2 regions of the Rhizobium sp. Root1204 genome follow, and region 1 is predicted to be linked to the other one. Evidence: predicted binding sites of a transcription regulator. Region 1 holds the regulator's gene; the other holds the start of a gene.
What was found. The regulator LexA, encoded in region 1, represses DNA repair genes until DNA is damaged. The targets are predictions, from matches to a motif close to TGTTCNNNNTGTGTTCNG.
Positions count from the first base shown of each region.

Region 2: a site for LexA is predicted at 2,318-2,335, ahead of ASC96_RS08840 (helicase-related protein). Genes of this name have one in related genera too.

Region 1 covers NZ_LMCZ01000034.1:394,993-399,158, forward strand. The annotation lists gene ASC96_RS23185 (hypothetical protein) at 1-384, shown strand, start outside; gene ASC96_RS23190 (hypothetical protein) at 736-954, shown strand; tRNA gene ASC96_RS23195 (tRNA-Cys) at 1,028-1,101, opposite strand; gene lexA (transcriptional repressor LexA) at 2,229-2,939, opposite strand; gene ASC96_RS23205 (hypothetical protein) at 3,203-3,523, shown strand; gene ASC96_RS34095 (hypothetical protein) at 3,583-3,861, opposite strand; tRNA gene ASC96_RS23215 (tRNA-Asn) at 4,083-4,157, shown strand.
Region 2 covers NZ_LMCZ01000006.1:277,486-281,651, reverse strand. The annotation lists gene ASC96_RS08840 (helicase-related protein) at 1-2,130, opposite strand, end outside; gene ASC96_RS08835 (beta-ketoacyl-ACP reductase) at 3,050-3,775, opposite strand; gene ASC96_RS08830 (acetyl-CoA C-acetyltransferase) at 3,899-4,166, opposite strand, start outside.

The DNA of each region.
Region 1 (4,166 bases):
TTTTCCATTGAATACTGGAAGGCCTGCAAGACCGCCCAGCCCGTGATGGCGCGTGTCGATATTCCGAAAGCTCTGTCCTTCATCGTGAAGCCAAACAGCTTCCGGCTCTGCGTGGAATACATGTGCAGCAACGCTTTCACCACGCTCGACAAGTCCACGCAGGATCGCCGGCGGAATATCATGGAGGCGATGTGGCTGGAACCGTTGAGCGAAAAAGACGGCAGGCTATTTGCCGACATGCCGGTGTCAAAAATGGATGTGGAAAATTTAGAGGTCCTGCGGGATCGCAAGAAAGAGGTGCCCTTTGTGGCTGACGATGCGCCGTGTCTTCGACACGAAGAAGGATGGCAAGCCCGTGGTGCCGAACATCGCTCGGCTCGTTGAACCATTCCGCGCCTATAGCGACGGGCACCACACCATCGCGCCCGACGAGATCGGCAAGTTCATCGATCACCACGGCCAGAAGTCGAAAGCCGTACTGGCGCTGTCGCTGTTAATGCAGACCGGCTTTCGCGTATCGGACTTGGCTGTTATCGGCCCGCAGCATCGGTGTGGCGATATTCTCAAGCTGCGGCTATTCAAGAACCGCAACCGGACGCCGGTGGATATCGAGATTGCCATTCACCCGATCCTTGAAGCCGTGATGGAGTTGCACCCTGTCACCGGGCTCACCAATGTGCGGACTGAGTTCGACAAAGCTTTCACAGTGAAGGGACTTGGAAACAGAGTGTCCGCATGGTTCAGCCAGGCAAGGGGCTGGCAACTGATCAGGCGCACAACGAAGCCACCGACTATATGCTGGAAGCGATGTTCGGCTGGAAGGACGGGAAGACATCCAAGATCTACACGCGCAACGCAGACCATGCGCGGCTGGCCAGACAGGCCGTATCGAAGATCAACTGTGATGGGATGGGCACGAAATTGCTCGAAAGCAAGGACGGGACGGAGGGGTGAAATAGGAACCGACTGCCACACCCGCTATATTTTCGATTGATTTCAAGGTCTTACTGGTGGAGCAAGAAAGGTTTGGAGGCCTCGCCCGGAATTGAACCGGGGTGCAAGGATTTGCAGTCCTCTGCGTCACCACTCCGCCACGAGGCCTCACCAGTTCAAATAGTCGAACTGTGGCGGCGGTTTAGAATGATCCTAGACAAATCGCAAGAGGGTATTTCTGAAAAACGTTCTTGGTCATTTCTGAGATGCCGTTTCCGAACCCTTCTTCCACAGCTTTGGGGATGAACAAGCCGGTGTGCGAGGAGCCGAAAACGAGATTGCGGCGTCCCGGTCAAAGCGCCACGTCCCTGCCCTGTTGCCGGGCGCATTCTCACGAAGGTGACGGGCGACGGATTCGTGAATTGGTGCGCAAGTGCTGCCGTCGGCTGTTCGATTGATGAAGCGCCAAAGCCCTTAGCGAAACGGCACTGTTTCTAACGCCTTGCCAACGCGGGCCGTTGCAGCAGCCGGCCCTTTTCCCTAACGATGCCAATCGTTCAGCTCTTGGCTGGAGCGATCCGCATTATCTGTCCACGTCTCAATTGACGCGCGGGCAACCCTGGCGGTTTGCAAGTTTCAAGACAGTGTATTCGCCACGGCGTCCAATGCCGTCAACGACAACAAGGCGCCGGTTTATCGAGCGGATGCCGGGATCACGCATTCCGTACTGATAGGCACGGCGGATTGCCTGCCGTTCACTGCAATTGCTGCGCGGACGATACTCATTATTGTATCGCCGGTCTCTGTATTCAACTGCGGGACTGTCGCGTCCGATGTATATGTCCAAGGATTGGGCCAACGATGCTGGTGCCTGAACAGTCGAAATGACTGTGGCCATCAATGCCACGACCAAAACTTTTGTAAAAACGGTTCTCACATTGGCCTCCTGGGTTCCGTCCACGAATAGAGCCGATAGGTCAACGAAATCCTACTAAATAGGTTCCAAAAATAGGGTGCGATAGGGGAACGGCAACATTTGCCGATGCGCAAGCCGCATTGAAAATTCATAGGCTTACAGCCCGTTAATCGGGCGTATTGAAGGAAAAATCATGTCCCTTATTTCCGCCGCTACTCATGATTTAGAGTGCTCCGGTCGGTTCATGAGGTCGCTAAGGCATTATCTTTCAGGGGGCAAAACTATCGTCGCGCCGGACGGTGACAGGTTTGCAGCCATGTCTACAAATCACGCAATCTTCCCCACTCCTTTAAGCTGCCATAGCTGAAGTGATATCAGATCAATGATAACGGCGGATCAGCCCGACGAGTTTTCCCTGTATCTTGACCCGGTCCGGTCCAAAAATCCGCGTCTCATATGCAGGGTTGGCGGCTTCCAGCGCGATCGAGGCGCCTTTGCGGCGAAACCGCTTCAATGTCGCTTCCTCGTCATCAACCAGGGCGACGATGATTTCACCGGGGCTGGCACTGTTCGTATTGCGGATGATGACCGTGTCGCCGTCGAGAATGCCCGCCTCGATCATCGAATCACCGCGCACTTCAAGTGCGTAGTGCTCACCGGTCCCAACCATCTCGAGCGGCACGGAAATATCATGCGTATTGTTCTGAATCGCGGAGATCGGTACGCCGGCGGCGATCCTGCCCATGACAGGTATGGAGACGGTATCGTTGTTTGCGGCGGCCTTGACGGGTGCGGCAGGTGCCGGTTGTGTACCAAGACTGCCCTGGATGACGCTCGGTGAAAAGCCGCGCTTTGGCTGAAGGCTCGTGGTATAGGCTTCTGGTAACTTGATCACTTCCAGCGCCCTCGCCCGGTTGGGCAGACGCCGGATGAAGCCTCGCTCCTCAAGCGCTGTAATCAGCCGATGAATGCCGGATTTCGACGCAAGATCCAGTGCATCCTTCATCTCGTCGAACGATGGCGGTACGCCCGATTCCTTCATTCTTTCGTGAATGAACAGAAGCAGTTCCTGTTGCTTGCGGGTCAGCATGAACGATCACTCCAGAATCTAGAAACAAATCAAGAACGAACACTATCTGTTCCATATGTGTTCCGCAAGTCCCTAAAATTCGTGAGTGTTTTCAACGCAACAGAAAATCGTGCTGCATAGCGGCTCCTTTCCACTCAGCATTCCGCCTGCCATTCATCGCGGGAAGCTATCTGTTGGAACCTTTGCGCCGCCGGTACCGTTTCGGTTTATCTCGAAACAATGCGATGGACGGCCTGCTCCGGATGCCGTCCGAGGAGGCTTTGATGGCGAAATACACCGATGAGCGCGCTTCCGATGCCGATATGCAGAAAACCGTGGAATTGAGCGGCGTGCAGGCCCGTCAAGGCTTTTTGGGCCGGCCGGTGCTGATGGTACTCATCTGCGGCGTGGTCCTTGCAATGCTCGCCTGGGCCGGTGCGGAAGTGTTTGGCGAAAGCACAGACAACGACGCTGCGACCAAGGTTGAGGAAAAGCTGCCTGCCCCGAACAATGGCGCTCCGGCCACGCAGGAAACTCCGGTCGATCCGGCGCAAATGGCACCTGCGGACAAGGACCCGACGCCACAGACAGGCTCAGGCGGATAAGCGGATCGGATCCGGCGCAAGCCTCTGCCGAATCGGGAGAAGGGCTTACGTCCAGCTTCCTAGCTGGAAGCAGGCCATTTGCGCGCCCACCAGACCGAAAGCCGCCGCCTCTTTCGCCGGACGAAGGCAAGGTCGTGCGACAGGACGAGAAGACCAAGGGGAATCATCCAGAAACCGAGAACCGGGAGAAAACCCAAAATACCGCCAAAGATCAGCGCGGCACCGATGGAAATGCGCAAAAGGCGCGATTGCGGCAGCCGCATACGCCACGTGCCGATGATGAGTTCGTGGGCGCGGGCATCGATGCCGAATTTTTTTGTTTTCCGCTGTTCTGCCATCAAATTCCACCTGCCAAATGTCCGGCCACCCGCCATCGCCTGCGAACGCTGCAATCCTGCGGGTTTATCCCCGGCAAATCAACGGAGCGCTTTCAACTCTCACATGGGGAGTTGTCCACAATCAGACAAGATTGTGCATTTTTTTTGAAAAACCGCTTGGCAAATCGGAAAAGCATTTGTATTAGCAGCCTCACTTCTGCAGCACACACCGCCGCAGATTATCCCTGGTAGCTCAGCGGTAGAGCATTCGACTGTTAATCGACAGGTCGCCGGTTCGAATCCGGCCCGGGGAGCCAATTTCCAAA
Region 2 (4,166 bases), on a different contig from region 1:
AACGGGGATCAGGTCACCGTAGCCGGGCTTGTCGAGGCCGTCGTTCTTCAACGCCCAGAGCAGCGTAATGAGTTCGGCCGGTGCAGGCTTCAACAAAGCCGGCATGAAAATGTGATAGGCGCCGAAGCGGATGCCATGGCGGCGGATCGAGGCGCGCGCCTCCTGATCCAGCGACTTGACGTCATCGGCGACATCGCGGCGGAACATCACGCCGAGATTTTCGACGAGCTGGAAAGCCAGACCCTTGGCGAGACCTTCAAGGTCTTCGGCACGAGAAAGATCGTCGAGCGGCTTCAACACCGTCGAGATATGATGATTGACGAAGCGCTCGATGCGGGCAAGCACATGCTCGCGGGCATTGCCCTGCAATTGCTCGTCGGCAAGCAGCAGCACGCGCGGGCGCATCACATGGTCGCTGGCCGTCAGCCGCGCCACGGGATCGCCGAGCCAACGCACGAGACCATCCGACGACAGAGCCAGATCGGCATTGCCGGCCGCATGCAACCGTGCTGCCCGTGCCTCGAACTCGAGAGCGAGCGCCTTTTGCGCAGCCGCTTGCGCTGCGCGCGCATCGAGACCATCGGTCACTGTCGCCAGCGTGAAACGGAACCCGGCCAATTGTCCCACATGATGACCTTCAACGAAGACATCGCCATTTACACTGATTTCAGCTTCCAACATCGCATTCTCTCTCAGGCGCTTCATGAGCACAGATGTCCTGCGATCAACAAAGCGTTTCGTCAACCTTTCATGTAACGCGTCAGACAATCGATCTTCGATTTCCCGCGTCTTTTCTTGCCAGTGTGTCGGATCGGCAAGCCATCCCGGACGGTTGGACACATAGGTCCATGTCCTGATTTGTGCAATTCTCGCGGACAATGTGTCGATTTCACCATCCGTATGGTCCGCGCGGCGAACCTGTTCGGCCATGAAATCTTCATTCACTGTGCCACGCCGGACGAGATCGGCATAGATCGTCGAAATCAGATCGGCATGCTGCGCCGGCGTTATACGCCGGTAGTCGGGAAGCGCACAGGCCTCCCAGAGCTTTTCTACACGCTCCGGTGTCGTTGCAACACTGGTAACCTCCGGATAGCGCGAAAGATAGTCCAAAGCCTGCTGATCGACCGCCGGCAGGGCCCGTGTGAGCCCGTGGACGGCGGGTGCGGCGTCCAAACTCTTCTTCAGCGCCTGAATGGACGCATAGTTGAGCGACTTCGAGCGCCACTGCAGCACACGGACCGGATCGAACTGATGCGATTCGATCCGGTGAACCAGTTCATTGTCGAACGGCTCGACCCGCGAGGTGACGCCGAAAGTACCATCGCGCAGATGACGGCCGGCGCGGCCGGCGATCTGCGCCAGCTCACCCGGGTTCAGATTGCGGAACTGGTAACCGTCATATTTGCGGTCCTGCGCGAACGCGACATGATCGACGTCCAGGTTGAGCCCCATGCCGATGGCGTCGGTCGCGACCAGATATTCGACGTCACCGGCCTGGTAGAGCGCCACCTGCGCATTGCGGGTGCGCGGCGACAAGGCGCCAAGCACAACGGCGGCGCCGCCCCGCTGGCGGCGGATCAGCTCGGCAATGGCATAGACTTCCTCGGCCGAGAACGCCACGATGGCGGTGCGTTGCGGCAGGCGGGTAATCTTCTTGGAGCCGGCATAGAGAAGCTGCGACAGACGCGGGCGCTCAACGACGGTAATGCCCGGCAGCAGATGCTCAAGGATCGGCCGCATGGTGGAGGCGCCAAGCAGCAGCGTCTCGACGCGGCCGCGCAAATGCATCAGCCGGTCGGTGAAGATATGGCCGCGCTCCAGATCGCCAGCCAGTTGCACTTCATCGATTGCGACGAAGGCCGCCTTGGTCTCGCGTGGCATGGCCTCGACGGTGCAGACCGAGAAGCGCGCCATATGCGGGGTGATCTTCTCCTCGCCGGTGATCAGCGCGACATTGTGGGCGCCGACCTTTTCGACGACGCGCGTATAGACCTCACGCGCCAAAAGGCGCAGCGGCAGGCCGATGACGCCGCTTTCGTGCGCAACCATGCGCTCGATCGCGTAATGCGTCTTGCCGGTATTGGTGGGGCCGAGCACCGCGATCACGCCGCGGCCGCTCAAGATCATCGGTTGGTCAGGCACTTTATCGATCCTGCGCACTTTCAATCTGCGAAGGCCATTCACGGCGTTTCAAAGCCGTTTCAACCGGCGCAGAACACATGCCCACGCGAAAGCACAAACGCAAGGGGCGAGCGGTCATGAAACATGCAAATGGGACATTTGGCCTATATTTCCACCCTCATTCTCCGGATTCTGGAACACTGGTGGAACGAATCAGCGACGAAACGCAGACTCGCCGAGATTCAGGGTTTGTTCACCGCTACATGTTGCATTCATGAGCCAGATTCACACCAGATGCTGAATCACGATTTTCGGAGCCGTTTTTCTTCAAAAATGAACTTTTCAAACCGCAAGCGATAGCAGGGTGATTTTGAGATTCAGAATCCAAATAGCTGAATTGAAAGGAAAGTTTAACCACAAACCGCGAGGTCAGAAATACCCCCTAAATATTAGTAGTAAATGAAATTTGATCAGGAACAAAACAAATACAAATTGCGACGCAGCCGTTTTGTACGCCACTTTATACAGCTTATGGCAGTAGAAATGCCCTTTGCGACGATAGCGGGATCACATTCTTTCGCCAGATTCCGATCCAGGCCAAAACGCGTAGTGGCCACCCTTGCGCCGCGCAAATGGAGATAATCTTCAGAAGCGGGATGTTGCCTGCAAGACGGTGTTGAGGCTCATTTCCGCTGCGGCCGTTAACACATCAACCAAAGCAAGAACGAATCGGAGACGAATCACAGACGCAACTTGTTTCCCTGTTTGTTCACCGCAATATATTGTATAAAATCAAATTGTTAACCATACGAAACCGTGGATAACCCGCAGCACGCAGCCAACCTCGAACCTGTTGCGTTAATCTTTTCCAGCAACGCAAAACGGCGCCCGTGAAGGCGCCGCCAGCAAACAGGAACCAACTTGGTCAGACGAAGAACTGCCCGCCATTGGCCGAAATCGTTGATCCGGTGATGAAACCGGCATCATCGGATGCCAGGAATACCACGATCCGGGCGATTTCATCGGGTTCGCCAAGGCGGCCGACGGGGATTTGCGGGATGATGCGCTCATTCAGCACCTTCTCCGGGATCGCCCGGACCATCTCAGTGCCAATGTAGCCGGGGCAGACGGCGTTGACGGTGATACCCTTGGCAGCGCCCTCCTGAGCCAACGCCTTGGTGAAGCCGAGGTCACCCGCCTTGGCGGCTGAATAGTTGACCTGCCCCATCTGGCCTTTCTGACCATTGATCGAGGAGATGTTGATCACGCGGCCGAAATTGCGGTCACGCATGCCGGTCCAGATGGGATGGGTCATGTTGAAAATGCCCGTGAGGTTGGTATCGATAACCGCGCTCCAGCTTTCCGGCGTCATCTTGTGGAACATGGCGTCCCGGGTGATGCCCGCATTGTTGACCAGCACTTCCACGGGGCCGAGTTCATCCACCACCCGGGCAATTCCCTTGGTGCACTCGGCGTAATCGGAAACGTCCCATTTAAAGGTCGGAATGCCGGTGACTTCGGTGAAAGCCTTGGCCTTCTCGTCATTGCCGGCGTAGTTCGCAGCGACCTTGTATCCGGCCGTCTTCAAGGCGATGGATATCGCGGCGCCAATACCGCGTGAACCACCGGTAACCAATGCTACTCTGCTCATCGTCTCTCCCCCGTTTTCGTTTTGTCTTCACGCTTACGGTTTGCACCGTAACGCAGCTTTCCGGTTCTTGCCGTGGAGTTTGTCCCGGCCCGTGAGCCGGAACGCTCGACTAGCGGGTGATGATCACAGCCGTTCGACACACATGGCGACACCCATGCCGCCACCGATGCACAGCGTTGCCAGCCCCTTGGAGACGCCACGGCGCTTCATTTCGAACAGCAGCGTATTCAACACGCGAGCGCCGGAAGCTCCGATCGGATGCCCGATGGCAATCGCGCCACCGTTGACGTTGACGATCGAGGGATCCCAGCCAAGATCCTTGTTGACGGCGCAGGCCTGGGCCGCAAACGCCTCGTTGGCCTCCACGAGTTCAAGATCGGCAACCGACCAA